3 regions of the Janthinobacterium sp. FW305-128 genome follow, and region 1 is predicted to be linked to each of the others. Evidence: predicted binding sites of a transcription regulator. Region 1 holds the regulator's gene; each other region holds the start of a gene.
The links. The regulator FNR, encoded in region 1, switches genes on or off when oxygen is low (the NO sensors DNR and NnrR bind a similar motif). The targets are predictions, from matches to a motif close to TTGATNNNNATCAA.
Positions count from the first base shown of each region.

Region 2: a site for FNR is predicted at 6,950-6,963, ahead of IGS60_RS16185 (hemerythrin domain-containing protein). Genes of this name have one in related genera too.
Region 3: a site for FNR is predicted at 8,155-8,168, ahead of cqsA (alpha-hydroxyketone-type quorum-sensing autoinducer synthase). Genes of this name have one in related genera too.

Region 1 is NZ_JACYMK010000004.1:363,131-373,298, forward strand. It holds gene IGS60_RS11535 (UdgX family uracil-DNA binding protein) at 1-98, opposite strand, end outside; gene IGS60_RS11540 (putative DNA modification/repair radical SAM protein) at 95-1,327, opposite strand; gene modA (molybdate ABC transporter substrate-binding protein) at 1,465-2,235, shown strand; gene modB (molybdate ABC transporter permease subunit) at 2,251-2,922, shown strand; gene IGS60_RS11555 (ABC transporter ATP-binding protein) at 2,940-3,641, shown strand; gene IGS60_RS11560 (TOBE domain-containing protein) at 3,682-4,449, shown strand; gene IGS60_RS11565 (response regulator) at 4,528-7,602, opposite strand; gene fnr (fumarate/nitrate reduction transcriptional regulator Fnr) at 7,842-8,600, shown strand; gene IGS60_RS11575 (FixH family protein) at 8,727-9,251, opposite strand; gene ccoG (cytochrome c oxidase accessory protein CcoG) at 9,398-10,168, opposite strand, start outside.
Region 2 is NZ_JACYMK010000007.1:151,463-161,630, reverse strand. It holds gene IGS60_RS16205 (carbohydrate porin) at 1-901, opposite strand, end outside; gene IGS60_RS16200 (glucokinase) at 1,247-3,160, shown strand; gene IGS60_RS16195 (LacI family DNA-binding transcriptional regulator) at 3,144-4,241, shown strand; gene IGS60_RS16190 (diguanylate cyclase) at 4,292-5,932, opposite strand; gene IGS60_RS16185 (hemerythrin domain-containing protein) at 6,326-6,778, opposite strand; gene IGS60_RS16180 (carbohydrate kinase) at 7,042-7,974, opposite strand; gene IGS60_RS16175 (AGE family epimerase/isomerase) at 7,971-9,185, opposite strand; gene IGS60_RS16170 (SEL1-like repeat protein) at 9,254-10,168, opposite strand, start outside.
Region 3 is NZ_JACYMK010000001.1:928,569-938,736, reverse strand. It holds gene glp (gephyrin-like molybdotransferase Glp) at 1-1,576, shown strand, start outside; gene IGS60_RS04260 (MHFG family PEP-CTERM protein) at 1,839-2,765, shown strand; gene rmuC (DNA recombination protein RmuC) at 2,775-4,151, opposite strand; gene IGS60_RS04250 (group II truncated hemoglobin) at 4,156-4,551, opposite strand; gene IGS60_RS04245 (MFS transporter) at 4,684-5,952, shown strand; gene IGS60_RS04240 (GIY-YIG nuclease family protein) at 5,965-6,312, shown strand; gene IGS60_RS04235 (MarR family winged helix-turn-helix transcriptional regulator) at 6,370-6,837, shown strand; gene cqsA (alpha-hydroxyketone-type quorum-sensing autoinducer synthase) at 6,844-8,088, opposite strand; gene IGS60_RS04225 (HAMP domain-containing sensor histidine kinase) at 8,221-9,573, shown strand; gene IGS60_RS04220 (response regulator) at 9,577-10,168, shown strand, end outside.

The DNA.
Region 1 (10,168 bases):
CAGGCCACGTCGGCAGGCGGCACGCCGCGCGCGATCAGTTCGCGCGCGGCCGCGCGCCACGCGTCGAACGATTGCGCCAGCCGCACGAACGTACTCATGCTGCCTGCAGCTCCGGCCATAAGTTCAATTGCTGCGGTGCGTCCGCCATGGCGCGGCGCAAGTGTTCGGAGGCGGTGGTGTCGCGTGCGGGAAAGTAGTCGGCCGTGATGATGAAGGGGGCAATCTTTTTCATGCTGCAGCGCAGGCGCGACAGGTCGGCATAGCGCACTTGCCGCAAACGGCGCAGGTCGACGATGCGCTGCGCGTTACGCAGGCCGATGCCGGGCACGCGCGCGATCATGTGCTGCGCCGCGCGGTTCAAGTCCAGCGGAAAATGTTCGCGGTGCGCCAGCGCCCACGCCAGTTTCGGATCGATGTCGAGCGCCAGGTTGCCGCCGCTGGCGGGCAGCAGTTCGCTGGCCTGGAAACCATAGCTGCGCAGCAAGAAATCGGCCTGGTACAGCCGGTGTTCGCGCAGCATCGGCGGCGGCGCCAGCGGCACGCTTTTCGGGCTGTCGGGGATGGGGCTGAAGGCCGAGTAGTACACGCGCTTGAGTTTATAGCTGCCGTACAGGGTCTCGGCCGTGGCGAGGATCTGCTGGTCGTCGCTGGCGTCGGCGCCGACGATCATCTGCGTGCTTTGCCCGGCCGGCGCGAAGCGCGGCGAGCGCGGTTCTTCGGCCTTTTCATCGAGCTTGCGGCGGATGGCGCCCATGGCCAGCTTGATCGTGTGCACGCTCTTTTCCGGCGCCAGCTTCTGCACGCTGTCCTGGGTCGGCAATTCGATGTTGACGCTGAGCCGGTCGGCATAGCGGCCCGCCTGCGCGACCAGGGCCGGATCGGCGTCGGGGATGGTTTTCAGGTGGATGTAGCCGCGGAACTGGTGCACCTCGCGCAACTCGCGCGCCACCTGCACCAGTTGCTCCATCGTGTAGTCGGCCGACTGGATGATGCCGGAACTGAGGAACAGGCCGTCGATGTAGTTGCGCAGGTAAAAGTCGCTGGTCAATTTCACCACTTCGGCCACCGTGAAGCGCGCGCGCGGCACGTTCGAGGTACGGCGGTTGACGCAGTACTGGCAATCGTACAGGCAGTAATTGGTCAGCAGTACCTTCAGCAGCGAGACGCAGCGCCCGTCCGGCGTGTAGCTGTGGCAAATGCCCATGCCCGAGGCGGCGCCAAAGCCGTCCTTGCCGATGGAATCGCGCTTCGGCGCACCGCTGCTGGCGCAGGACGCATCGTACTTGGCCGCGTCGGCCAGGATTTCCAGCTTGTCCGTCAATTCCATGGTGCACCTCGATATACTGTGTTTATATACAGTATATCAGGGAATCGGCCTGGTACCGGCTTGATCTGTGCAATGGCAGAACGCTATATATCGGTGTATATTACGGACCTGGTTCTTTTCTCATTCAGGATACGCTCATGTGCCTCACCTTGCGCCTCACCTCCCTCGCCCGCCTGCTTGGCGTCACCCTGCTCGCCACTGCCGCTACCTCCGCCCTTGCCGGCGAAGTGGTCGTGTCGGCCGCGGCCAGCCTGACGAACGCGTTCAAGGATGCGGCGCAAAGCTACGAGGCGCAGTATCCGGGCAGCAAGGTGTCCCTGAACTTTGCCGCCTCGGGCGTGCTGCTGCAGCAGATCGTCAAGGGCGCGCCCGTCGACGTGTTTGCCTCTGCCGACCAGGAAACCATGGATGCGGCGCAAAAGCAGGGCCTGGTATTGCCGGTCGACCGCATGGACTTCGTCGGCAACAGCCTGGTGCTGATCGTGCCGCACGATAGCAAGCTGGGCATCAAAGCTTTGGCCGACCTGACGCACAAGGGCGTGACCCGCGTGGCCATCGCCAACCCGGCCAGCGTGCCCGTCGGCCGCTATTCGGAAGGCGCGCTGAAGAAGGCGAAGCTGTGGGAAGCCGTGCAGCCGAAAGCCATCGGCACGCAAAACGTGCGCCAGTCGCTCGACTATGTGGCGCGCGGCGAAGTCGATGCGGGCTTTGTCTACGCCACCGACGCGGCCATCATGAAAGACAAGGTGAACGTGGTGCTGGACGTGCCGCTCGACGCGCCCGTGCTGTACCCGATCGCCACCATCAAGGGCAGCGGCAATGCCGCCGAAGCGAAGCGCTTCGTCAGCTACCTGCAAACGGCGCCGGCGCAAGCCATCCTGGCCAAGTACGGCTTCAAGAAACCCTAACGCCACCGCGCCCGCATGGATATCGCCTGGACCGCGCTGGCCCTGTCGCTGAAAGTTGCGGCCTGGGCCACGGCGCTCAATTTGCTGTTCGGCATCGGTACGGGCTATCTGCTGGCGCGCACGCGTTTTCCCGGGCGCGAGCTGCTCGACGCCCTGTTGACCTTGCCAATGGTGATGCCGCCCACCGTGCTCGGCTATTACCTGCTGGTGCTGCTGGGTCGGCGCGGCACCTTGGGCATCTGGCTGCAGGACAACTTCGGCATCAACCTGATCTTTACGTGGCAGGGCGCCGTGATCGCTTCCACGGTGGTCGCCTTTCCCCTCGTCTTCAAGCCCGCGCGCGCCGCCTTCGAAGCGGTTGACGGGCAGCTCGAGCAGGCGGCCCGCGTGCTGGGCATTTCGGAGCTGGCGATTTTCTTCCGCGTCACCTTGCCGCTGGCCTGGCGCGGCATCCTGGCCGGCGTGCTGCTGGGCTTTGTGCGCGCGCTGGGCGAATTCGGCGCCACCCTGATGGTGGCCGGCAGCATTCCCGGCAAGACGCAGACTTTATCCGTCGCCGTGTATGAAGCCGTGCAGGCGGGCCAGGATGACGTGGCCAATACGCTGGTCGTGATTATCTCGCTAGTCTGCATCGTGGTGCTGCTGTCGGCTGGCCGCCTGGCGCCCGGGCGCGTCGCGCACAAATGAGGCCTATGATGACGTCCATGCAACTCGACCTTGACATTCGCGCTACCTTGCGCTCCGGCAAACGCCGTTTCGACCTGCACGTGCAATGCACCTCAGGCAGCCAGCGCATCGCCATGTATGGCCCGTCCGGCGCCGGCAAGAGCATGACCCTCAAAGCCATTGCCGGACTGTTTACACCGGACGCGGGCCATATCCGCCTGAACGGGCGTACCCTGTTCGATTCGGCCGCCGGCATCAACTTGCCGCCGCAGCAGCGCAATGTCGCCTACCTGTTCCAGGACTACGCGCTGTTCCCGCACCTGACGGTGCGCCAGAACGTGGGCTTCGGCCTGGCGCGCGGCTGGTTCAATCCGCGTGCGCGCGAAAAATTGCAGAGGGTCGAGCATTGGCTCGATGCATTCCACTTGCAGGAACTGGCGCACCAGTTTCCCGACGAGTTGTCCGGAGGCCAGCGCCAAAGGGTGGCGCTGGCGAGGGCGCTCGTGGCGGAACCGGCCGCGTTGCTGCTCGACGAGCCGTTCGCCGCCCTCGATCCGGCCCTGCGTGTCAAAATGCGCCTGGAACTGAGCCAGTGGCAGCAGCGCCTGGACGTGCCCATGATCCTGATCACCCATGATCCGGAAGATGCGCGCATCCTGGGCGAGCATGTGCTGTACTTGCGCGACGGACAGATCGATAACAGGGAAGAACACATGGCATTGGGTGAACGCATTGGATAAATCAGCGGCAGCGGAAATCGGCCTGCAAGGCTCGGTATGGATGACGGTGGGCGGCGAGCACCTGGGCGGCGCCGGCAGGGTGGAATTGCTGGGCGCCATCGCCGAGTGCGGCTCCATCACGCAGGCGGCCAAGCTGGTGAAGATGAGCTACAAGGCGGCCTGGGACGCGATCGACGCGATGAACAACCTGGCCGGCGAGCCGCTGGTCGAACGCCTGACGGGCGGCAAGGGCGGCGGCGGCACGCGGCTGACGCAACGGGGACGCCAGCTGGTCGACAATTTCCGCATCATCGAGCGCGAGCATGCGCGCTACCTGCGCCAGCTGGGCAGCCAGGCCGAAGGCATCGCCGACGATCTTTTACTCATACGGAGAATGGCCATGAAAACCACGGCACGCAACCAATTCCTGGGCAAGGTGGCCGAACTGAAACAGGGCGCCGTCAACGACGAAGTCACGCTGGAATTGCCCGGTGGCCAGCACATCGTGGCCATCGTCACGCAAGGCAGCAGCGCAAGTCTGGGCCTGGTGCCGGGCGCGGAAGCGTTTGCGCTGATCAAGGCATCGTCGATCATCCTCGTGGCCGACAGCGCAGGCGCGCGCTTTTCCGCACGCAACCAGCTGGCCGGGCAGGTGACGCGGGTGCAGACGGGCGCCGTCAACACGGAAGTGGTGCTGGACCTGCCGCGCGGCGGCACCATCGCCGCCATCATCACCAACCAGAGCAGCACCGAGCTGGGCATCGAGATCGGCAGCAAGGTGACGGCGATTTTCAAGGCGTCCAGCGTAATTCTGGGCGTGCCAGCGTAAATGGGGTAGGTCGGATTAGCGCGCAAGCGCGTAATCCGACAAGGTTCTGGGGTCTGACCCCAGTTTTACGTTGCAGGCTTAATCCTTCAGCCTGGACAACCAATCGGCCGCCGCCGCCAGCGCCTGCTCCAGTTCCTGCGCCGTCTGCGCCAGCAGCGCCGGCACCTCGTCGAGGCGGCCCGCATCGATGGCTTCCTCGGTGGCGAACGCGGTGCGGATCAGGCGTTTCGTGCCCAGGGTGCCGACGGAGCCGCGCACGCTGTGCAGGATGCGCGCCACGTCGCTGTGGCGGCCTGCCTGCAATGCTGTTTCGGCATCGCGCATGGGCGTCATGCCCTTGTTCAGCGCGTCTTCCACCATGCGCCGCAGCACGCCGCGCCCTTTCGCGTCGCGCCCCATCACGCGCATCAGCGGCGCCATGGAAAACACTTCCTCATCGGCGACGGGCGCCGGCCCCGCCGTCTGCACTGGCGGGCGCTTGGGCAGGTGGCGCAGGATCACTTCCATCATCTCTTCCACCACCACGGGCTTGGCGATGAAATCGCTGATGCCGGCCGTCATGCAGCGCTCGCGCTCGGACGCCAGCACGCCGGCCGTCATGGCGATCACGGGCAGGCTCAAGCGTAGTTCCGTGCGGATGATGTGGGTGGCGCTGAAGCCGTCCATGACGGGCATCTGCATGTCCATCAGCACGATGTCGTAGCGCAGCGCTTCCGTGCGCAGCCGTTCCACGGCCTGCAAGCCGTCGCCCACCACGTCGAGGGTGGCGCCCATGTGTTCGAGGATGCCGCGCGCCACGGCCTGGTTCAAATGGTTGTCTTCCACCAGCAGGAAATGCACGCCGGCCAGTTCCGTGCCCAGCGGCTGTTGCAGCATGCGCTGCTCGCCGCCGTCGTGCTTGGTAATCAGCGCCTGGTGCAGGGCGTCGAACAGGCTCGAGCCCGTGATCGGCTTCATCAGCACGACGTCGGCCTCGGCCGCGCTGGAGATTTCCTCCAGGTGGTTGCGGGCGAAGGCGTTGACCATCACCACGATGGGCTGGCGCTGGCCGCTGGCTGCCTGGCGGATGGCCTTGGCCGTGGCCAGGCCGTCCATCACGGGCATGTGCCAGTCGGCCAGCACCACGTCGTACGGCTGCTGCTGCGCCAGGCGCTCGCGGTACAGTTCGATAGCGGCAAAGCCGGAGTCCACTTCGTCGGCCAGCCAGCCCCACGCCTCGATCAGCTTGACGATCAGTTCGCGCGTGGTGCGGTTGTCGTCGGCCACCAGCAGGCGCAGCTGGCCCAGGGTCGGCGTGCGCCGCGTTTCGGCCGGCTGCGCCAGCATCTCGAACGGCACGCTGAACCAGAAGCGGCTGCCCTTGCCTTCGCTGCTGGCGACGGCGATGTCGCCGCCCATCATGTGGATCAGCTGTTTGCTGATGGCCAGGCCCAGGCCCGTGCCGCCGAAGCGCCGCGTGATGCTCTGGTCGCCCTGCGAAAACGCGGCAAACAGCTGCTGTTGCTGCAGTTCCGTCATGCCGATGCCCGTGTCGCGCACTTCGAAGCGCAGCCAGGCACGGCCGTTGTCCTTCTCGGCCAGGCTGACGGCCACCACCACTTCGCCGCTCTCGGTAAACTTGATGGCGTTGCCAGCCAGGTTGACGAGGATTTGCTGCAGGCGCTGGGCGTCGCCCATGAGGCGGCGCGGCACGTCGGGTTCGACGGCAATCGCCAGCTCCAGTTCCTTTTCGCCCGCATTCATCGTCATCGTCGTGGCCAGCGTGTTCATGACTTCGTCGAGGTCGAATTCGACGGGCGACAATTCCATGCGGCGTGCCTCGATCTTCGAATAATCGAGCACGTCGTTGAGGATGCCCAGCAGCGACTGGCCCGCCACGCGCACCATGGTCAGATACTTGCGCTGTTCCGTATCGAGCTTGGTATTGCCCAGCAAATACACCATGCCCAGCACGGCATTGAGGGGCGTGCGGATTTCATGGCTCATGTTCGCCACGAAATCGCTCTTCGCGCGGTTGGCCGCCTCGGCCCGGTCGCGCTCCTGTTCCAGCTCCGCCGCGCGCGATTCGAGCTCCTGCTGCAAGCGGTCGCGCTCGCTCATCAGGCCGTTGAACGCTTCCGTCAGCTCGCCGATCTCGTCGCGCTGCTGCACGGGCACGGGAGTGAAACGGCTGCCGCTGGTGCGCAGCGCCTGCAGGGTGTCGCGCAGGCGCACCAGCGGCGAGAGCAGGCGCACGGTGACCCAGCCCAGCACGGCTGCGGCCAGCAGCGAGGCGAGGATGCTCCACAGCACCAGCCGGTACAGCACGCCGTCGAACGGTTCGAAGGCGTCGTCGAGGGGCAGCGAGGCGGCCAGCAGCCAATTTACGGATTTCAGGCGCTTGAAGCTGTTGACGGCCGTGATGCCGCGGCTGTTGGTGCTGACCATGGTGCCTTCGCCATCGTCCTTCAGCAGCCGGGTGGTCGTCAGGTTGGCGTTCGGCAGGCGCGGCTGCAGCAAACGGCTGGTGTCGGGATGCAGCACATAGCGCGGCACGGCGCCGCGCGTGAGGACGAAGTAATAGCCGCTCTTGCCGATCTTTTCCGAGCGCAACCTCCCCAGCAGGTTATCCTTGTACAGGCGCAGCACGCCGATCACCACGCCGGCCACCTGGCCATCGGCGCCCAGCACGGGCGCGACCATCTGCACGATGGGCATGCCGCTCGATTTGCCCAGCATCGGCTCGGTGATCATGGGCTGGCGCGTGCGCAGCACGGTCTGGAAATACTCGCGCTCGGCGACGTTGATGCCGGCGCGCCCCGCCACTTCCGGCATGTCGGCCACGACGGCGCCGTGCGCGTCGAGCACCAGCACGTCGTCGAACAGCACCAGCATCGAGCGGCGCGAATAGTAGTCGCGCAGTTGGGCGGGCTGGGTGATCAGTTCCGGCGGCTGCTGCCGTGCCGTCAGGGTGACGATCTGCAGCAGCATGCCCAGCTTGTCGTCGAGCTCGGCGGCGGTGCGGCTGATCAGGGACGACTGCTGGCTCAACAGTACCTTGGTGAAATCGTCGCGCATGTGCTGCACCTGGATCATGGTGACCAGCGCGATCATGGCGATCGAGGTCAGGCTGGTGGCCAGCGCGACTTTTGCTTTGATGCCGAGAGGCTTCATGATTTCCTTTTCAGTACCGGGCGGCACAGGCGGCAGATAATGCTGTCAGGAATTTTCCTATCAATACCCCAGCTTGGCAAGCGCCGCCACGCAAATTGCCCTCTCCGCATGGGCTTTTGACGATGTTGCCATATAATTAAAGTCGGAACGTAGTTTATTCAGCGAAATTGCGGTGAAATTGGCACACGGCAACCCTGTATGCAGTAAACTTGTTGTTGCATTTTCTAAAAGGTACCGACATGACTGAAGCGCTACTCACTCCAACCTCGCCCACAGTGACCGTGGAAGCGTTGCGTGCGCGATGCTCGACCTGCAGCATGCATCAATTGTGTCTGCCGATGGGCCTCGACGTGGGCGACATGGACAGACTGGACCAGATCATTGGCCGCCGCCGCAAGATCGTGCGCGGCGCTTCGCTGTTCCGCATCGGCGACTCGTTCCAGAACCTGTATGCGATCCGTCTGGGCCACTTCAAGACCTACCAGATCAATCCGGGCGGCGAAGAGCAGGTGACGGGTTTCCAGATGGCGGGCGAACTGCTGGGCATGGACGCCATCAGCGCCGACCGCCACCACTGTAATGCGGTGGCGCTGGAAGACAGCGAAGTGTGTGAAATCCCGTTTTCCAGCCTGGAACAATTGCTGGGTAATATGCCGACCCTGCTGCGCCATTTCCACCGCATGATGAGCCAGGAAATCACGCGCGAGCAAAGTGTCATGCTGTTGCTGGGCAATATGCAGGCGACGCAGCGTTTTGCCGCCTTTATCGTCAACCTGGCGTCGCGCTATGAAGCGCGCGGCTATTCGGCCAGCAAATTTCAGTTGCGCATGTCGCGCGAGGAAATCGGCAACTACTTGGGCCTGACCATCGAAAGCGTCAGCCGTTTATTGTCGAAATTCAAGAAGGAAGGCTGGCTGCGCGTCTCCAACCGCGAGATCGAGATCTTGCAGCCGGCCAAGCTGAAAGCCATTACAGCCGGCACCGACGTCTGCAAGTAACAGCACCGTCAAAACCTACTGCGCGTCGTGCTTTGCGGCCTGCGATGCTCGCTGTGCTATAGCACAGCTGTGCTTCTCAGCCACAAATCACTGCCGCTCGCTACGGTTTTTTCCCGGCGCTGTACGTTATAACTCTTCATCCGCATGCAGCGCGATGCTGCGTTGCACGGGCCAGGTCCAGATGCCGGACAGGCGCCACTCGCGTTTGTCGTTTTCCACCAGCACTTGCCAGCGGCTGCGCTCGAGCATCGGCAGCGCCACGGAAAAATTGCCGGCCGCATCGGGCTGCACCAGCAGCTTGATATCCTTTTCCGGCAGGGTCGCATGCGCCAGGTGCAGCTGCAAAGGCCCCTGGTACGCCTTGCCGAAGCTGTGCACGGAGCCGCTCAGGCGCGCTGCAGCGACGTCATACGACAGGGTCGTGTCCATGGCCAGGTCGCTGGCGATCGTGTCGCGCTTCAAATCCTGGTTGATCGCCTTGCCCTGCTTGTAATAGTCGCCCACCACCAGCGCGTCGGGCTGCGTAAACGCGATATAGCCCATGAAGCTGCCGACGACCACGGACAGGCCGGGACCGATCATCAGCAGCCATGGCCAGCGATGCTTGTACCACGGGGCAACGGGAGGTTGCAGTTTCAGACTGTCGGACATTGTGTTCTCCTTGGGGGCGGACCCTTTGGGTCCGACTCCAGCTTTTGCTTCCGGGTTGAAAATCAAGTGACCCTAACGCATGATTGATGATACCCCTACGGCGAAATAACGGGGTCGGACCCGGAGGGGCCGACCCCAAATCAACATCACCGCGGCACGATGAACACCGCGCTTTCGCGCACATGCAGCGACGGGTCGTCCAGCGAGTGCAATTCGATCGCAATCTTGTTCGAGCCCTTCTCGCCGACGCCGTGCGGCACGCGCAGGCGGATCGGCCAGCCCAGCGTTTCCGTCGGCTGCAAGGTCACTTCGTCGCGCGTCAGCAAGGTCAGACCCGGCAAGCCGGAAGCGCTGATTTTGAAATGCTGGCTTTGCTCCGAGGTGTTCATGATCTGCAGACGATAGACGTTTTCGATCATGCCGTCTTCCACCTCGCGTCCCATCGAACCGCGGTCGCGGATCACGTCCATTTTCAGGGGCGTGCGCAGGGCCAGCGACGTACACACGGCGATGATGATCAGGGCCAGGATGGACGTGTAGATCAGCACGCGCGGGCGCATGGCGCGCTGGCGGATCTGCTTCGAATTGAAGTTGTTTTCCATCGCATGGTCGGTGCTGTAGCGTATCAGGCCACGCGGCCGCTCGACCTTGTCCATCACCGTATTGCAGGCATCGACGCAGGCGGCGCAGCCGATGCATTCATACTGCAGACCGTTGCGGATATCGATACCGGTCGGACACACCTGCACGCACAGGGTGCAATCGATGCAGTCGCCCAGCTTGTCGTTGTTGCCGGCCTTCTTGCTCATGGCGCCGCGTGGTTCGCCGCGCTTGGCATCGTAGGTGATGATCAGGGTGTCCTGGTCGAACATGGCGCTCTGGAAGCGCGCGTAGGGGCACATGTATTTGCACACCTG
Region 2 (10,168 bases), on a different contig from region 1:
GCTGGATCGCCATGTCATTGAAGATGCGCGTGCGTTTCACGTCCGAACCGAAATTGGTGTCACCCGACGCGCCGAACTGCGCGCCCTTGCCGGTGCCAGGACCGACGCCGTACTGCACGCCGAAGGTATTGCCGCCGCCGAAGACTTTCGCTTGACGGTGGAAGGCCGACAGCTGCCAGCCGTTATGCTTCTGGCCAAACGCGTCGTTGTCCTTGCCTTCGCCGATGATGTAGGTCGCGGCCAGGTCCAGGGTGCCGTTTTCATTGACGGGAATCTCGCCGTAGATGAAGTTCTGGCGCACGGCCGATTTGGTGCTGACGACGCCGGTCTTCGACACGGTGTTGATGTCGTTGTCCTTGAAGAAAGCGTACGAGAATTTACCGGGGCCCGCAGGAATGCGGTCCAGGCCGGCGCCCGTGCCGTTCATGTTGATGTACTGCAAGTCCAGCATGTGGATGTCAGGACGGTAGTAGAAGCGCTTGCCGATCCAGGCCGTGCCGCCGTTCAGGAAATCGAGTCCCTGTGCTTCGACATAGGCCTTGACGATGCCCAGTTTGTTGTCGCCGAAATCGGAATTTGGCGCGTAGGCGTTGACCCAGATGGTGGCCAGGTAGTTCACGCCGCCGGACTGGGCGACGGACTTGGTGTAGCCGAATTCCGTGTAGGCGTCGCACTCATTGCCCAGACGATATTTCATGGTATTGCCGCCCAGGCCGAAGCAGCCTTGCGAGCCGCCGCCGCCCGAGGTATTGCTGCCGGCGCCGGCGCGCAGGTAGCCATGGAAGCCTTCGGAATCGGATGGGTACATGGGGTCGGCGGCAGCGGAACCGCTGGCGATGGCCAAAACGATGGCAGCTGGCAGTGTCTTCAACACGGCCTTCAACATGTTGCGATGCAGCATGGTAAGTCTCCTCAGTAGTTATTTTTTATCTAGTCATTCGTGGCCGAATGTACTGGCCAGAATTCTTTCCAGCAGGGACATAGTAACTATACTACGAACAAATATCAACATATTATGTTGTAATCCTACGACTACTCTGCGACACTTTATTTGCGTACCGACAAGCGAGTTGACTGCCCTGTTTTTTTCGCTGGCGCCACCGCATCTGGCACGGTGGACAGGCATTTGCGCAGGCATCCCGCATTTTTCGGCACGCGGCACGTATACGAATTAAAATCCTTGGTTTTTGCCCATAACGACAGTGCGCGGCCACGACCACGCACGCAGACGAGACAAAGCACCGCCATGAAAATTGATGAAAAAATGGAAGTAGCAGGCAGCGATCCAGCGGAGCGTTTCAGTGAAGGCCCGCGCCTGCTGGCAGACATCGGCGGCACCAATGCCCGCTTCGTGCTGGAAACGCGCCAGGGCCACCTGGAAGCGGTCGCCGTGCTGCCCTGCGACGACTACGCGTCGCTGCTCGACGCCATCACCGCATATATGGATAGCAGCGAGGCGCGCGCCGCCGGTTCGGCGCGCGTGCGCCATGCGGCCATCGCCATCGCCAATCCCATCGACGACGACAATATCCGCATGATGAACCATCACTGGTTCTTCTCGATCGAGGCCATGCGCGCCGCGCTGGGCCTCGACACTTTGCTGGTGGTGAACGACTTCACGGCGCTGGCCATGGCCCTGCCCTATCTGCGGCCCGACCAGCGCCAGCAGATCGGCGGCGGCATGGCGCGCGCCGACAGCGTCATCGGTTTGCTTGGTTCGGGCACGGGCCTGGGCGTGTCGGGCATGATCCCCGCGGAAGACCGCTGGATAGCGCTGGGCAGCGAAGGCGGCCACGTCAGCTTCGCCCCCTGCGACCAGCGCGAGATGGACGTGCTGTCCTTCGCCTGGCGCGAACTGTCGCACGTCTCGGCCGAGCGCCTCGCCTCCGGGCGCGGGCTGGAACTGATCTACCGCGCCCTGTCCGACCGGGCTGGCCGGCATGACGTCCCGCCGCTGCTGGCGGCCGACATCACCAGCCGCGCCCTGAACAATGAATGCGACGTGTGCCTAGAAGCGGTCGACTGCTTCTGCGCCATCCTCGGCTCCATCGCCGGCAACGTGGCCATGACCCTGGGCGCCCTGGGCGGCATCTATATAGGCGGGGGCATCGTGCCGCGCCTGGGGCCTTTGTTCGAACGGTCGCAGTTCCGCGCCCGCTTCGAGCAAAAGGGCCGCCTGAACGAATACCTGGCGCAGATCCCCACGTTTCTGATCACGGCCGAACTGCCTACTTTTCTGGGCATCGCCGCCATCCTCGCGCAAAAGCTCAAGCGCGCCCATACCGGCGCGCCCGTGCTCGAATCCGTGCGCCAGGCGCGCGGGCGCATGAGCCCATCGGAATGCAAGGTGGCCGACTGGGTATTGAAAGAGCCGAACGCCATGCTGACCCTGCCGATCGCCGAAATCGCCCAGCGGGTCGGCGTGAGCCAGCCGACCGTGATGCGCTTTTGCCGCTCGATCGGCGTGCAGGGCCTGGCCGATTTCAAATTAAAACTCGCTTCCGGCCTGACGGGCGGCGCCATCACGGTGGCGCACTGCCACGTGGAGATTTCGGACTCCGACGCGGAACTGGCGCGCAAGGTGCTGGGCAATAACGCTTCAGCCGCGCTGGCCATGCGCGACATGCTCGACGTGAAGGCGCTGACGGCGGCCATCGAACTGCTGCGCGGCGCGCAGCGCGTGGAATTGCTGGCCGTGGGCAGCGCCCGCGTGGTGGCCGACGACATGCAGCACAAGCTGCTCAACCTGGGCATCGTCAGCAGCTTCTTTGCCGACCCGCAGGCGCAGGAAATGAGCGCCGCCATGCTCAAGCCGGGCGACGTGGCGCTGGTCATTTCCCGTTCGGGCGCCCTGCCCGACCTGCTGCGCACCGTCAAGGTGGCGCAGGGCTGCGGCGCCCGCGTGCTGGCGATCACGGCCAGCGGTTCGCCATTGGCCAAGCTGGCCGACGTGCTGCTGACCCTGAACCACCCGGAAGGCAACCTCAATTTCGTGCCCATGATCGTGCGCCTGCTGCAGCTGATGATGCTCGATATCCTGTCGGTGGGACTGGCGCGGCGCGACACGGCGCAGCGCACCAGCGCCGCCCAGCTGGAAGAGGGTCAATTGCACGGCATGCGCATCAGCGGCAAGCTGAAATTCGGTGGCCACCTCGAATAAGGCGGCGCATGCCGCCCACGCCGCCGCCGACACGGCCAGCGGCGCCACCGTGCACGACGTGGCGCGCCTGGCCGGCGTCTCTGCCATGACGGTATCGCGCGTCATCAACGGGCGCGCCAGCGTCAGCGCGGCCACGCGCGACAAGGTCGAGGCGGCCATCGCCAGCCTGCGTTACCAGCCCAACCTGGCGGCCCGTGCCGCCCGCACGGGCACCCTGCGCATCGGCTTGTTATACAGCAACCCCAGCGCGGCCTTCCTCAGTGAATTTCTCGTCGGCGCCATGGACCAGTGCCGCCAGGGCGGCGGCCAGCTGCTGCTCGAACGCTGCGAAGACCTCGATAGCCAGCGCGCCGGCATCGATTGCCTGGTGGCGGCCGGCGTGGACGGCATCCTCGTGCCGCCGCCCCTGTGCGATTCACCGGAAGTGCTGGCGCAGCTCAATACCATGGGTATCCCCGCCATCGCCGTGGCCACGGCGCGCCCCTCGCCCGGCGTCTCGGCCGTGCGCATCGACGACTACGAGGGCGCGCTGGCCATGACGCGCCATCTGCTCGCGCTGGGCCACCGCGACATCGGCTTCATCGAAGGCGACCCGGCGCACACGCCCGCCCTGCTGCGCCGCCAGGCCTTCGAGGACGCCATGCGGGAAGCGGGCTTGCCAGTGCCGCCGCACAGGGTGGCGCAAGGCTATTTTACCTACCGTTCGGGGCTCGACGCGGCGCGCCGGCTGCTGGCGCACGAACCGCACCCCAGCGCCATCTTCGCCAGCAATGACGACATGGCCGCCGCCACCCTGGCCGTGGCGCACGGCATGGGCTTGCAGGTGCCGGCGCAATTGAGCGTGTGCGGCTTCGACGACACGCCCGTCGCCAGCACCGTCTGGCCCGAGCTGACCACCATCCACCAGCCCATCGCCGACATGGCGCGCGCCGCCGTCAAGCTCGTCATCGACGAGATACGCCAGCGCCGCGCCGGGGAGACGGCGCCCGCCACGCATCACTTGATGGAATTTACCCTGGTAGAGCGCGCATCGTCGGGCAGCTATGCGCCGCCGACGGCACAGGGCCAGCGCAGGCCTTGACGCTGCCGGAACAGGCGATGCCACCACCCGCCATTCCGGCGCACCCGGCCCTACAACGCCTCGGTCAAGGCGGGGCTGTCGATGGAAGTGACGGCATAACCGTTGCGGCCAGCGCTTTTTGCCTTGTAGAGCGCCGTATCGGCCGCCGTCAAGAATGCCCCCGCCGTCGTATCGCCCCGGGTGCAGAACGCCAAGCCGACACTGGTGGTGACATGCAGACCGATACCGCCGCAATCAAAGTGCACGGCCATCCCTTGCACGATTTTCTTGCCCAGTACCGCGAGCTCGGACTGCTCCGTCAGTTGTTCAAAAATAATGACAAACTCGTCGCCGGCAAGGCGGGCCACCGTGTCGGAGGCCCGGACGCAAGCTTTGAGCCGTTTGGCAAATTCAATCAATACCAGATCGCCGATACCATGCCCATACGTGTCATTTATTTTTTTGAAATAGTCGATATCCAGATACGCCAGCGCCAGGCCCGTGCCAGCGCGCCGGGCACGCGTCAATGCCGCGGCCAGCGCCTCGTCAAACATGCGCCTGTTGTGCAGGCCCGTCAGCATGTCAGTACGCGCCAGAGCGGCGAGGTTGTTTTCCGCCGCTTCCCTCTGCAGCGACAGCGCATAGAATGCACGGCTCAGCTTTCCAAACTCGTCTTTACGGGCGATATCAAACACCGCAATATCGGCATTGCCTGAGCGTATGCTCGCCACATGCCGGCCCAGATCGCCCAAAGGACGCAAGAGCAGCATCACCGCGATCCAGCCGGCACAACTGGCCAGGAAGGCCACGCCTGACGAAGCAATGATGACTTTGGCATACATATCGGTGACCGGCGTGAATGCCTCGCTTTCAGGATAGACGGCGCCGATGATCCAATCTGCCGCGCGCAAATGCTTGTACGTCATAATTGCCTGCACGCCCAGCTTGGTTTTACCTTGCGTCCAACCGTCGAATCCCCGCAATGCGGCCAAGGTGGAAGGGGTTGCGCCGCCCGTTTCATCATGCACCCGCTTCAGGACGCGCGCCGGGTCCGGATGGTGGAGTATCGTGCCGTCGTCGGTCAACATAAACAGATAACCGCTCTTGCCCGGCTTGAGCTGCTCCCACTGGCCAAAAAATGTCGGGCTTTGCAAATTGAGACCGCCAGCGATTACATACAGCAATTTGCCGGCTTTGTCATAGATCGGTTCGGTTACCAGCACAACGGGCTTGCCCGACAGCTGGCTCTTGAATGGACGCGATATCACGCCTTCCCTGAGCTTCACGGTATCGATAAAATATTCGCGCGCAGCGAAATTGAGCTTGCCGGCCACGCGCCGGTCATTCATGCTGGCAATCAGTTTCCCGGTAGCATCAAAGGCGACGAGATTGAAAAATTCCTCGCGCAGAGTTGGATGATTTTCTATAAATGCCTGCATCCGCTGCGGATGTTCATACACATCCGCAGGCAGCCCTTCCGCCAGCACCTTGAGCAGCGCTTTCTTGGCATTCAAGTCTTCGTCGATATATGCCGCGGCACTGGTCAGCAAGGCATATTGCTGATTGCCGATGACGGAGACCATCTGCCCTTGCGCGACAGACAGCGATGTGAGCGCAACAGAACCCGTTGCGCACAGCACCAGTACGCCCACGAGCACAGTCATCTTGAATTTGAAGCTCCGGGGATTGAAAAACTTCCAGATCTTATGCATGCGGACTTCCTTCTCAGCGCCCGTGCTCTGTAAAGCGCACGGACCCGGCCAAGTGGCGCCATGCATGGCAACGGGAAGCACGGCATATTGGTCAGCGCATGACTTCGAACCTATCCCCGGATGAATACACTCCCAGAACAGGCTCTTGACATGGCAAGAGAGCAAATCTTACGCCTATTCTCGCAAAAAGGGCGCCCTGGCGCCGCTGAATAGACACGCCATCCCCACATCATCGCCATATCGTACGCTCCAGCAACGATTCCACCACTTGCACCGCTGGCGGCGAACCGCCTGCCGCCAGCAGGCGCCCGCCACGCATCCTCTGATGGCGCTTACCTTGATGTAACGGGCGTCGACAGGGCCAGCGCGCTAGTCACACGCGGCCAGGCAGGCTCAGGGCTGCATCCCGGGCACTTGCATTTCCGCCTTGCGCGCCGCGATCTGGCCGCCCATGGCCAGCAGATCGAGCTGCGCCTCGCGCGCGCGCGGAAAAATCTCGCCCTCCTCTTCCTGTACGTGCTGCTCGATCTGCCTGGACAAGACCTTGACCTTGGCGTCGTACAAGTCTTCGCCGGGCGCCATGGCGACGATTTGCGCGATCAATTCCTTGGCCGAGGCATGTTCGACGATGGCTTCATCGATCAGGTCTTCATTCAGGCGGCTGGCCTCGCGCACGGCCGGATAAAAGATTTCCTCTTCCGCCATCGCATGCTTGCTCAATTCCTCGCAGATTTTCAGCGCCAGCTTGCGTTTGCTGGCGAGCGACCTGTCGCTGAGCCCCTCGTACTGTTCGAACAAGTCCTTCACCGTCTGATGATCTTGCGTCAGCAATTCGATCGCATCCATGTCTTGCATACCGGCATTTTGCTGGGAAACGGACGCTGCCTGATGGGATTGGGTGGCCATGATGTGTTCTCCAGGTGTGCAATGAAGTCCCCATTCTAGACAGGGCCATGCGGCGTGCATGTAGGAGGATTGCCAACGTCAAGGTAGGCCTGGCGGGAAGGTCAACGCGTTTCGATGCAGATCAAGCTGACCATGATAAATTTTTGCATTGCGTAAAAAATATGCGTGGTGCGCCTGCCTGCCGGCGCACCGCGCCATGCGACTTAACGCAGCTGCGTGCGCTGCGCCAGCGATTCCACCAGGTCCACCGAAGGCGGCGAGCCGCCGGCCGCCAGGCAGGCGCCTGCTCCGGCCGCGACGGCAAAGCGCAAGTGCTGGCCGCCGTCCGCATCGGGCCGGTACATCAGGCTGTACAGCAAGCCGCCGATGCTGGCGTCGCCCGCGCCCACGGAGTCGACCACCTCGATGGCGGGCGGGGCCGCCTGCCATGTCTGCTCGCCCCGGTACAGCGCCGCACCTTGCGACCCGCGCGTATACAAATACGTGGCCTGCGGATTCCAGCCGCGCAGCACGGCAAACGCGCCATCGATGTCGTCGTGGCGGAACAGGCCCGCCAGATCTTCATCGGACACCTTGATCACGTCAGCCAGCTCCGTCATGCGGCGCAGGGTGGCGTCGTAGCGCGCATCCATCATGATGCGGAAATTCGGGTCATAGCTGATCTTGACGCCAGCCGCCTTGAGCTCCTGCGCCAGCGCCACCAGCTTGCCCGCCAGCGGTTCGCGCGCCAGGCTGATGCCGCCGAAATGCACCCATTGCGCGCCCTGCATCCAGCCGGCCGGCAGCTGCGCCGCGTCGAAATGCAGGTCGGCGCTGTCGTCGCCGATGAAGTAATACGTGGGAGGATGCAGTTCATGCACGATGGCCAGCAGCGGCGATTTCGCGCGGCGCTGCAAGAAGCGCATGTCCAGGCCTGCCGCGTCGGTCGCTTGCGCCAGCGCGTCGCCGAAGACGTCGAGGCTGACGGCGCCCGCAAAGGCGCTGGGCACGCCCAGGCGCGCCATCACGCGCGCCACGTTCCAGGTCGAGCCGCCCACCTGGCTGCTCCAGGCGTCCGGCCCCGTGCGCAGCATGTCCGTCAGCGCTTCGCCGGCCGAAACGAATTGTGGAAATTCACGCGGGAAGGCGGCGCTCATGCGGCACCTTTGAGCACGTTCAGCACTTCATAGCAGGCGCCCATGGTGTGGTAATCGACCTTGCCGGCCGGGCTTTTCTCCTTGCTGATTTTCTGGTTCTCGGGCGTCAGGATGCGGTACCAGGCGCCGTGTTCGTGGTCGACGAAATGCTTCCAGCTGTAGTCCCATATCTTGTCGTAGCTTTGCCAGTAGGCGTCGTCGCCCGTGCGCGCGGCCAGCACGGCGGCGGCGGCGAAGCTTTCCGCCTGCACCCAGAAATATTTGTCGCCGTCGCAGATTTCATCGTGCGGGCCAAAACCGTAGTGGATGCCGCCATGCGCGCCATCCCAGGCCTTGGCCAGCGCCGTGTCGTACAGTTCGCGCGCGCGCGGCAGCAGCCACTCCGATGGTCCGGCCATGAACCTGGCGTGGCGCTCCATGATCAACAGCAGCTTGGCCCATTCCGTGAAGTGGCCGGGCTGGTAGCCCCAGGGACGGAAGATATTGCTCTTGTCGTGCAGGTTGTAATCCCAGTCGATAGCCCAGTCGCTCTTGTAGTGTTCCCAGATCATGCCGTTGGCCAGGCCCGCCTGGCGCACCGTGATGTTGTGCGCCAGGGTTTCGGCGCGGTGCAGGTAGCGCGCCTCGCCCGTCGCCTCGAATGCGGCCAGCATGGCTTCGCACGCGTGCATGTTCGCGTTCTGGCCGCGGTAGCCGTCCAGGGTGGACCAGTCGGCGCTGGCCACGTCCGCATACAGGCCGTGTTCGGGCAGCCAGAAGCGCTGTTCCATCAATTCGAAGGTTTCGTCCAGGTAGGCGCGCGCTTCCGCCACGCCCGCTTGCAAAGCGTGGGCATAGGCGAGCAGCACGAAGGCCAGGCCGTAGCAGTGGTTGGCGCCGTCTTCCACCGTCTTGACGCCATCTTTCCACGACAGTTGCCAGGCATAGCCGCCCGTGGCCGGGTCGCGGTGCACGTCGCGCAGGAAGGCCACGCCGTGGCGCAGCGCCGCCTGGTAATCGTCGCCGCCGAAGCGGCGGTGCGCCATGGCGTAATTGAAGATGAAGCGCGTGCTGCTGACCAGGTGACGCGTGGCAGCGTCGTAGACGGTGCCGTCGTCGAGGAAGAAGTGATAAAAGCCGCCGCTCGGGTCAAACGCGCGCGGGTGGTAGAAATGCATCGTGTGCTGGATGTGCTTTTCAAGCATGGCCCTGGAGCGGAAATCGGGATTCATGGGTCTCTCATGATATTGTTATCGATAACAATGATGATAGCATGCCGTTTCCGCCCCGTCTCGTCCACTTAGGGAGTCCTGGCCAGCCTGAGCTTTTCGCGCCACAGTGCCGCTTGCGCCGGGTCGGCCGCCTGTCCCAGCTCGCCCTTATCGTACACCTTGACCAGCCGTTCGATGGCTTCCGCGTCGCCCTGCTTCGCCGCCAGCAGGTACAACTCGAAGGGCTGGGGCGCCGGCCCTTGCCGGGTAGGGCCGCCGCGGCCCTGCTCCAGCAGCCGCGCGAAGCCCGTCTGGCCCGGGGGACTCTTGGCGATGGCCGCCATTTCATACCAGCCCAGCGCCGCCTCGTCACTCTGCGGCACGCCCTGCCCCACTTCATACGAGTAGGCCACATTGTTCAAGCCCGGCGGATCGAGCGCCTTGGCCGCCTGCATGTACCAGCCGAACGCTTCCCTGCGCTGCGCGTCATCGTGCGCCGTCATCATCAGCCGGTAGCCGATTTCATTGTAGGCGGGAATGAAACCGTTTTCGGCATAGAACTTCAGCCAGTGCAGCGCGTGCGCCTGTTCTGCCGCGCTGCTGTGGATGTTTTCAAAGTGCTGGGCCACCATGAAGTTGGCCAGTTCCACGCCTTGCGCAGCGCCCTTGCGCGACCAGTATTCGCCCAGCTTGCGGTCCGCCGCCATGCCCTGCCCCAGCGTATAGGCGACGCCCAGGAATGCCTGCGCCGGGCCATAGCCGCCTTCGGCCGATTTCCGCATCCACGCCAGGCCGGCGTCAACGTCACGCGGCGTGCCCTCGCCCTCGTGCAGCATCTGCGCCAGCTCCAGCTGGGCGGCCGCATCGCCCCCTTCGGCGGCGCGGCGCGTCTTTTCGTAGGCGGCGATTTTTTCCGGCGACAGGTCGGCCGGGCGGTTGACCACGGCCTGCACCTTCGCGCGCATGTCGTCGAGGCCGGACATATCGAATTCGGCCAGAGCCGG
Region 3 (10,168 bases), on a different contig from region 1:
CACGCCCTACCTGCTCACCGTGCCGTGCGATTCGCCCCTGCTGCCGCCCGACCTGGCCGCGCGCCTGGCCGCCGGCCTGGTCGAAAACGATGCCGACCTGGCCATCGCCGTCACCGAGGAAACCGATCCGGCGACGGGGTCGGCCGTGCGCCGGCCGCATCCCGTCTTTTGCCTGGTGAAAACATCGGCCATGCCCCAGCTCGATGCCTACCTGCGCGGCGGCGAACGCCGCATGCGCACCTGGCACGGCCCCTTGAAGCTGGCGGAAGTGCTGTTCGAGGATGGCGCCGCGTTCGGCAACATCAATACGCCGGACGAGCTGGCCGCCTTGCAGGCGCGGGGCTTGAGCGTGCCGATGGCGCAAGCCATCCTGGCCGACACCGTCGCGCCCGTGGCCCGGATCGAGGAATTGCCGCTGCCGCAAGCGTTCGAGCGCATGCTGGCGGCCGACATCATCTCGCCCATCAGCGTGCCCGCGCACGACAATTCCGCCATGGATGGCTATGCGCTGCACGGTGCCGACCTGGGCGGCGACACGCCAGTGACTTTGGCCGTGGTCGACACCATCCTGGCGGGCCGTCCCGGCACGGTCAAAGTGGGGCGCGGCCAATGCGCGCGCATCATGACGGGCGCTGTCATGCCCGACGGCTGCGACAGCGTGGTGCCGCAGGAACTGGTGCTACAAGTCCATGAAACCAGCATCACGCTGGCGCCGGACTGCATCCGCCCCGGCGACAACCGCCGCTTCAAGGGCGAAGACTTGATGCAGGGCCAGCCGGCCTTGCTGCAAGGCAAGATACTCGGGCCGGCCGAACTGGGTTTACTCGCCTCGCTGGGCATCGCCGCCGTCCCCGTGCGCCGCCGCCTGCGCGTGGCCTTCTTTTCCACGGGCGACGAATTGCGCTCGATCGGCGAGCCGCTGGCCGCGGGCTGCATCTACGACAGCAACCGCTACACCCTGCTGGGCATGCTGACCCGCCTCGGCTGCGAGGTGCTCGACATGGGCATCGTCAAGGACAATCCGCAGGCGCTGGAAGCGGCCCTGCGCGGCGCCTGCGCCAAGGCCGACGTCATCGTCACTTCGGGCGGCGTGTCCAGCGGCGCGGCCGATTTTACGCGCGAGATCCTGGCCCGCCTCGGCGACGTGGCCTTCTGGCAAATCAACATGCGCCCGGGCCGCCCCATGGCCTTTGGCCGGATTGCCAGCGAGGGCGACACGGCCTTGCTGCTGGGCCTGCCCGGCAACCCCGTGGCCGTGATGGCGGCGTTTTATTTCCTCGCCCGCCCCACCCTGCTGCGCCTGATGGGCGCCGACGCGGACACGGCCAGCCTGCCCCTGCTGCAGGTGGCGGCGCAAGCGCCGATCCGCAAGAAACGGGGCCGCACGGAATACCAGCGCGGCATCGTCGAGCGCGGCGCGGACGGGCGCCAGCACGTGCGCGTGACGGGCGCGCAAGGCTCGGGCATCCTGCGCTCGATGACGCAAGCCAATTGCATGATCGTGCTGCATGAGGCGCAAGGCCACGTGGCGGCCGGTGACCTCGTCGATATTGTGCTGTTCCATGGCCTGATGTAAGCAACTGCCCCTCCCCCTCTCCTTGACGGCCCGCCCTGCGCGGGCCGTTTGCATTTCCCCTTCGCAATCAATTTCCTCCTGCGCGGCACACCTGCGCCTGCCGAGATAAAAATATTAATCATTTCTCGTTAAAATAAATCAATAAACACAACACTAATTGTAATAATTTTATTTATTAGTTGATATTGAAGTTTCTTCGGTGATAACATTCGAACTCAAGCAAAAGTTCAATTTTGATATTGTTTTCACGAGGAAACTAACAATGAAACACGGCCCATGGTTGGCGAGCACCTGCATGCTGGGTGCGGCAGTCCTATTCGGCATGTTGTCTCTGGCTCCCCTGCCCGCGTATGCGAAAGGCGTGGCCCGCGCCGACGTGCTGGACAACTGCAACTGGAACCGTCCCGGCGTCGACCCGTTCATGGGTGACGTGGTGGCGGCCGTGGACCGCTATACGGATATCGCGCCGCCAGTGCGCGAACAATTGAAGGCGCGCATGCGCGCGCGCCAGTACGATGAGATCGTAGTGATCAGCCGCGACGCCATCCGCGGCAAGGGCAATTACAACGCGCGCATCAGCGACATGCATTTCGGCCCCGGCCGCGTCTGCCGCAACGTCACGCGTGCGGGCTGGAACGAGCAGATGCAGGAACGGGGACTCGTGTATTGCGTGCAGGGCCAGTGCATCCTGGTGCCGACGATTTGCCGCAACGTCAGCCGCATCACGCAGGCGCCCGCGTCGGCGCCGCCAGCCGCCGGCGCAGCTCCCGGTGGTGCCGCTCCCGGCGGTGCAGCACCCGTTGCCGCCGCGCCCGCCGCCCCGGAAACGGCAGGCGTGCCCCTGATCGACAATCCCGACGCCTTGCGCGGCGGCTCGTTCACGGGCGGCGCCATGCCGCCCGAGGTGGCCAGCATTCCTTTCCTGCCCTTCGATTACGTGCGTACCGCCGGCGGCATCACGCCGCCTGCCGGCATGGGCGGCGGCGGTGGTGGTGGTGGCGGAAGCGTGCCGCCGGACAGGGGCAGCAGCATCATCGTGCCGCCCACCGTGATCATCCCTAGCTTGCCACCGACGGTGCCGACCGTCTTGCCGGCCGTGCCGGAACCGCAAACCTGGGCCATGCTGCTGGCGGGACTGGCGCTGATCGGCTACAGCGCGCTGCGCCGCCGCACTGCGCGGGCGGCCTGAGGCGGCGCGCTACTCGCCGTCGCCGGCGCCGCCGTCCGCCTTACCCAGCAGCAAGGCGGCTGCCTCGCCCGGCAAGGCTTCCACGGATTTCAATTTGCGCGCCATCTGCCGGCTGCGCACTTCCGCGCTTTCGATATTCTTCGCCGCCTTTTCCAGGGTCAGCCGGGTTTGCGACAGCACGTCGCCGAACTTGCCGAACTCCGTCTTGACGGCGCCCAGCACTTGCCACACTTCGGACGAGCGCTTTTCCAGCGCCAGGGTGCGGAAACCCATCTGCAGACTGTTGAGCAAAGCCGTCAGGGTCGATGGCCCGGCAATGCTGACCCGGTGCACGCGCTGCAATTCGTCGGCCAGGCCCGGGCGGCGCAGCACTTCCGCATACAGTCCCTCGGTAGGCAGGAAGAGGATGGCGAAATCCGTCGTCAGCGGCGGCGCCAGGTATTTCTCGGCGATGGTTTTCGCTTCGCCCCGCACGGCCCGCTCCAGTTCGCGGCCGGCCAGGGCCACGGCGTCCGCATCGGCCCGCTCGGCCGCCTCGACCAGGCGCTCGTACTGTTCCTTGGGAAATTTCGCATCGATGGGCATCCACACGGGCGGACCGCCATCGACCATGCCCGGCAACTTCAGGGCGAATTCCACGCGCGCGCCGCTGCCCGGCAACGTTTCCACGTTCTTCGCGTACTGGTCGACAGTAAGTACCTGCTCCAGCAGCATTTCCAGCTGCACTTCGCCCCAGGTGCCGCGCGTCTTGACGTTGGTGAGCACCCGCTTCAAATCGCCCACGCCCAGCGCCAGCTGCTGCATTTCGCCGAGTCCCTGGTGGACTTTTTCCAGCCGCTCCGACACTTGCTGGAACGAGGCGGAAAGGCGCGTTTCCAGCGTCGCGTGCAGTTTCTCGTCGACCGTCTTGCGCATTTCTTCCAGCCGCGCGCCATTGTCGGCCTGCAAGTCGCGGATCTTGTTCTCCAGGGTGGCGCGCACTTCCAGCATGCGCTGCGCATTCGATTCCGTCAGCTGGGACAGGGTTTGATTCGTGCTCTCGGCAAAGCGCGCCAGGCTTTGCGCCTGTTCTTCGCGCCCGACTTTCCCCTGCGCCTGCATCTGCGTGCGCAGGCTGTCGAGCTGTTGCAGGGTCGCCGCCTGGAATTGCGCCAGGCCGGCGGCCAGGTCTTGCCGCGTGGCTTGCGCCGACGCCTGCAGCTGCAGCCGCACTTCGCGCTCGACCCGGTCGATGCGTTCCAGGCTTTGCTGCTGGTGCTGCTGCACCAGCGCCAGGGTGGTGGCGCCATCGCCGGCCGCGCCACGGGGGCGCAGCAGCAGCAAGAACAACAGGACGATGGCGGCGATGGCGGCACCCAGCAGGCTGTAGAACTCGATTGGGCTCATGGGATCAGTCAGCTTTGTTGCGCATCCAGTCGGCCGTCTGATAGAACGATTCCATCAGGCGCACGCGCAAGGATTCTTCGATGCCCGTGTCTTCCATGGCCCAGGCCATGGCGCGCAGCCACTGGTCGCGCTCGCTGGTGCCGATGGCATACGGCAAGTGACGGGCGCGCAGGCGCGGGTGGCCGAATTTCTCGATGTACAGATCCGGTCCGCCCATCCAGCCCGTCAGGAAGAAATACAGCTTGTCGCGCGAGCCGTCCGTCGAGGGCGGATGCATGACGCGGATGCCGGCGAACTCGGCTTCGAGTTCCATCAAGTCATAAAAACGGTCGACCATTTCACGCAGCACGGGGGCGCCGCCGATGGTCTCGTACAGGGTGGGGGCAATGGTATCAGTCATGGCCGCCATGATAGCGCAAGCATCGGCGCTCCATGCAGCGCCAGCGCTCCCTGCCGCAATAAATGGCAATATACTTGACTGATCAAGCTTTCATCAACTACCATGCAATTTTAAAACAGGGACAAGATGAATATGCCAACCGCCACAGACACTGATTTGCTGCGCAATACCAACTTCCGCTGGCTGCTGGGCGGCGGACTCGTCTCCATGCTGGGCGACCAGTTCAGCCTGCTGGCCCTGCCCTGGCTCGTGCTGAGCCTGACGGGCGATAGCCTCAGCCTCGGTATCGCCGTGGCCCTGATGGGCGCACCGCGCGCCGTGCTCATCTTGCTGGGCGGCACCATCGCCGACCGTTATTCGCCCCGGCGCGTGCTGCTGCTGAGCAAATATGCGAACGCCGCCATCCTGCTGGCACTGGCGGGACTGCTGGTGCTGGACCTGGCCAGCCTGGCGCTCGCGTATGCGGCCGCGCTGGCGCTGGGCATCGCGTCCGCCTTCGGCATTCCGGCCGGCACGGCCATCCTGCCGCAAGCCGTGCCTGCACCTACGTTGCAGAAAGCCAATGGCTTGCAGATGGGTGCGCGCCAGTTGTCCTTGCTGGCCGGTCCGCTGCTGGCGGCGCTCGTGCTGGGTGCCCACGGTAACGGGCAGCACACCTCCATGGCGGCGCTGGCCGCCGCCTTCGCCATCGATGCGCTGACGTTTGTGTTTTCCGCGTGGACCTTGCGCCAAGTCAAGCTACGGCCCCTGGCTGCGGCTGCGGCGCCGCAAGGCATGTGGCGCGACATGGCGGCGGGCCTGGCCATGGTGTGGCGCGACTTGCCCCTGCGCAGCTGTTATGCCTACTGGGCCGTGGTGGCCTTCTTCGTCATGGGTCCGCTGCAAGTCGCCTTGCCCGTGCTGGCCAACGAGCGCCTGCACGGCGCCGCGGCGCTGGGCATGCTGATGGGCGCGCACGGCGCCGGCACCTTGGCCGGCATGCTGGCGTCCAGCCTGGGCGGCGCCTGGCTGCGCCGCCATTTCGGCGCCACTCTGCTGGCCGCCGACGCCATCGTGGCTTGCCTGTTGATGGCGCTGGGACAAATCGGCTCGGCCTGGCACGGCGCGGCCCTGCTGGCCGTCACGGGAGTGCTGGGCGGCTATGTGCAGGTGGCCATCTTTACGTGGATACAGCGGCGCGTGGCGCCCGCCATGCTGGGCCGGGCGATGGCTGTGTTCATGGGCATCTTCCTGGGACTGGCGCCCCTGTCGGCGGCGGCCACGGGTGCGCTGCTGCGCCACGTGAGCGTTGGCGAGCTGTTCTGCGTCGGCGGCGCTCTGCTGCTGGCCGCCGCCATCGCCGCCGCCCTGTTCACGGATATTGCCCACATCGCAAGCACCGATTACGTCACCCAAGCTTAAGGAAATCACAACATGGATAAAACACAGCAAGCAGCCTTGAAAGCAGCTTACCGGCAACAAGCGCCCGCGCTGGGCATCATCGCGCTGCGCCACCTGCCCAGCGGGCGCACCCTGCTCGAACGCAGCCGCAACGCGCCCGGCGCGCTGAACCGCCACCGCTTCGAACTCACGCTGGGTACGCACCGCAACGCCCGCCTGCAGGCGGACTGGCGGCGCGACGGTGCGGCGGCTTTCCGCTTCGACATCATCGACACCGTCGATCAATCCGCCGATCCCGACTTCGATGCGGACGCCGAACTGGACGCCCTGCTGGCGCTGCACCAGGCGCAGCTGCTGGAACAGGGACAGGCACGCTATTGAGCGGCCATGCTTTACACTTGCGCACTCACGCACTGCGCAGCAAATGAAAAGGATGTCATGACCGAACACACTCTCCCGACGCCGGACGGCGGCGGCGCGCTGGACTTTTGCCTGCGCCTGGCGCGCGCCCAGGCGCTCATCGTGCGCCGCTTCGACAGCATCCTGGGCAATCTGCACGGCCTGAGTTTCAGCGATTACCAATTGCTGTACCACTTGCAGCGGGCGCCCGGCGGACGCCTGCGCCGCATCGACCTGGCCGAGCGCCTGGCGCTGACGGCATCCGGCATCACGCGCTCGCTGATGCCGCTGGAAAAAATCGGCCTGGTGGCGCGCCAGGCCGATGCACGCGATGCGCGCGTCGGCTACGCCGCCATCACCGAAGCGGGACTGGCATTGCTGGCGCACGCGAATACGACGGCGCAGGCGCTGGGACAGGAATTGCTGGGCAATGCCAGCGCGGACCAGCTGGCGCCCCTGTCCATGCTGCTGGGCACGATCGCCGGCAACCAGCCCGCCAACGGCTGACGCGCGCTACACCAGCGCCAGCTTGCGCAGGCGCCGCGTCGAGGGCCAGCGCGCCATGCCCGTCTCGTCGCGGATGGCGGCGCAGGCGGCCAGCACTCTTGCGCACTCGTCCTCGCGCAAACCCGCATTCAGGGTCAGGCGCACCAGCGAACGGTTCTTCGGTGTGGCCGGCGCGCAAAAGACGGCGCCGTAGATGCCGTGCCGTTCCAGCGCCTTGCGCAGGATCAAGGTATCGGGTTCGCTGCCCGCTTCCAGCGCGATGATCTGCTCGGTGCCGTCGCTGACGTTGTAGCCGAGATCCGTCAACCCCTGGCGCAGCTGCACGCTGTGGCGGTGCAGCGCGGTGCGGCGGCCATCGGCGGCGCGGATGAAGTCGAGCGCCGCATCGAACCACGCCAGCTCGTGTTCCAGCAGGCAGGAACTGAAGATGGCGGGCCGCGAGGCGGACAAAAAATATCCCTTGAAACGGGCCGAACAGGTAATCAGCCCCGCCCGCCCCGCGAACGCCTTGGCCAGCGACGCCGTGCGGAAATGCACGCGCTCGGCCAGGCCCAGCTCCGCCACCAGCCCCGCGCCCTGCGGGCCGTGCGTGCCCAGCGAGTGCGACTCGTCGACGATCAGCATGCTGCCGCTGCGTTCGGCAATTTCCACCATGTCCAGCAGCGGCGCCACGCTGCCGTTGGTGCTGTACAGCGCATCGACGATGATGATGCCGGGGCCATGCTTGTCGAGCTGGCGCTGCAGGTGGGCGCCATCGTTGTGCAGGAAGGCGACGGGCACGGCTTGCGCCGATTGCACGCCTTCCCACAACGACGCATGCGCCTGCATGTCCAGATACACGGGGATGCCGGGGCCGGCCAGGCTTTGCAGCAAGCCCACGTTGGCGGCCCAGCCCGACTGCGCCAGCACGCACGCTTCGCTGCCGAGAAAATCCGCCAGCTTGTGTTCCAGCCGGTGCTGGCGGCTGCCTTCCTGCAGGAACACGGACGACATCAGCATGGCGCCGCCGCCCTGCAAGACGCGCGCCTGGGCCGCCAGCAGCGCCGCCTCGCCGGCGATGTTCAGGTAATCATTGCCTGCCAGCATGATTGCACTGGCCGGCACGGCTTGCCATTCATGCAAGTGCTCGCCGCCGAGCAGCTTCTCGATGCGCTCGACATAGTGCTCATCCATGCGCGCGCGCACGAAGGCGGGCATCCTTTGCTCGGCATGGATGGCGCGGGACGGCAGAGGGGAAATAGCGTTTATCATAGGAACTCCTGATTGGTTGCGGTGGGAACTACCGCATCCAACATGCGCGAGTCATCCGGCAAGCGTTTGATACAGCTCAACAGTTGTGCCGATATTGTGCTGATACAGAGGGAACCCGCCGATCATGTTGCATTGACACGCCTCAACGAACACGCCCCTCTGATCATGATGCATGCGCAGTCCCCTTCCGGAAAACGGTGGCAAGGCAAGCTGCTCCAGCCTTTCCTGCATTTCCACGACGCCATCGAACACACGCCGGTGCGGCGCGCTCAGGTGCGCACCCTGGCGCTCATCGGTGCGCTGGGCATGCCCATGTACTACGCGCTGTGGCATTATTTCTTTCCGCAAGAATACGAATCGCCGCTGCTGCGCACCATCTCCGCCCTGCTGTTCCTGCCCGCGCTGTGGCCTGACCGCTTCAGCAATACCTGGTTCAGCGTCTACCTGTTCCTGGGGCTGACCTTCGAACTGCCGTTTTTCTTTACATATATGTTCCTGATGAACCACGCCTCGAGCATGTGGGCGCATTCGCTGCTGGTGGCGCTGGTCGTGCTGTTTCACTTCGATACGCGCATCGCCGTGCTGGCCTACCTGAGCGGCACCCTGCTGGCTTGCCTGGCGTTTGCCGTGGCCGGCGATCCAGCCTTCCTGCTCAGCCGCGACGTCTTGCAGCAATTGCCCGTGCACTGGTTCACGATTGCCGTGCTGTCCGTCGTCAAGGTGGGCCGCAACGTGGGCGCGCAGGAGAAACTGGCCGGGCTGGCGGCCGGCCTGGGCAGCGTGGCGCACGAATTGCGCACGCCCCTCGTCAGCGTCGAGGCAAACGTGCGCGGGCTGCAGCGCGGGCTGCGGCAAAACCTGCAAGGGCAGCTGCCGGACGAGGCCAGCGGGGAAGCGCTGGCGCGCATCCAGTTCGAAGTGCGCCATATGCACCACATGATCGATCTGTTCCTGCTCAGCGCCAGCGCCGTCAACCGCAAGCTCGAAGCCAACGAGGCGGTGGCCATGCACGACAGCGTGACGGCCGTGCTGCGCCGCTACCCGTTTACCAGCACGGCCCAGCGCGACATCGTCAAGGTCGACGTGCGCGCCGATTTCACGTTTCCCGGCCAGTCCGAGCTGTGCGTGGTCATCCTGCTGAATCTGCTGCGCAATGCCTTGAAAAGCATCCACCGCGCCGGCAAGGGAAGAGTGCGCATCATCATCGATGGCGCCCATCCCGTGCCGCGCCTGCTGTTCATCGATACGGGCTGCGGCATCGCGGCCAGCCGCTTGCCGCTGATCTTCGACCGCTTCTATTCGTATCCCTCGCATAACGGCAGCGGCATCGGCCTGGCCCTGTGCCGGCAAATCATGCAAGCCTGGCAGGCGCGCATCCGCTGCGTCGCGCGCGAAGGCGCCTACGCCATCTTCGTGCTGGAATTTCCCCAGCCCCTGCCCGTGCCCACGCACAACCGTTTTCCATCCATCCACCGCGCGAGGTGACGCATGCAACTGCCCGTCTACACCCATCCGACCTTGACCGTATTGATCGACGACAGCGATTCCTTCCTGAAAAGCCTGGCGTTCCAGCTCGATCCCGGCCTGGCGCGCAAGACTTTCCACGACACGAGCAGCGCGCTGCACTGGCTGCGCCAGAGTACGCAGCCGGGCGAGACGCCGCTGCACGTCAATTTCGACACGCAAAACCTGCCGCCCGACCAGTGCAACGTGGCGCTCGACATCGAACGCATCTGGCGCATCAGCGGCCAGGCGCAGCGCTTTGCCGTGCCGTCCGTGCTGGTGGTCGATTATTCGATGCCGCAGATGAATGGCCTGGAATTCTGCCAGGCCGTGCGCGACTTGCCGTGCAAGAAGATTCTATTTACGGGCGCGGCCGATGAAAAGGTGGCCGTGACGGCCTTCAACCGGGGCTTGATCGACCGCTACATCAAGAAGAGCGACGACGATGCGCTCGACATCCTGGAACAGGAAATCGTTGCCCTGCAGCGCGAATTCTTCCTGCAGCAATCGGAAACCGTGCGCGATCTGCTGATGCTGCACGACTACAGTTTCCTGCAAGACGAGGCGCTGGCCGCCG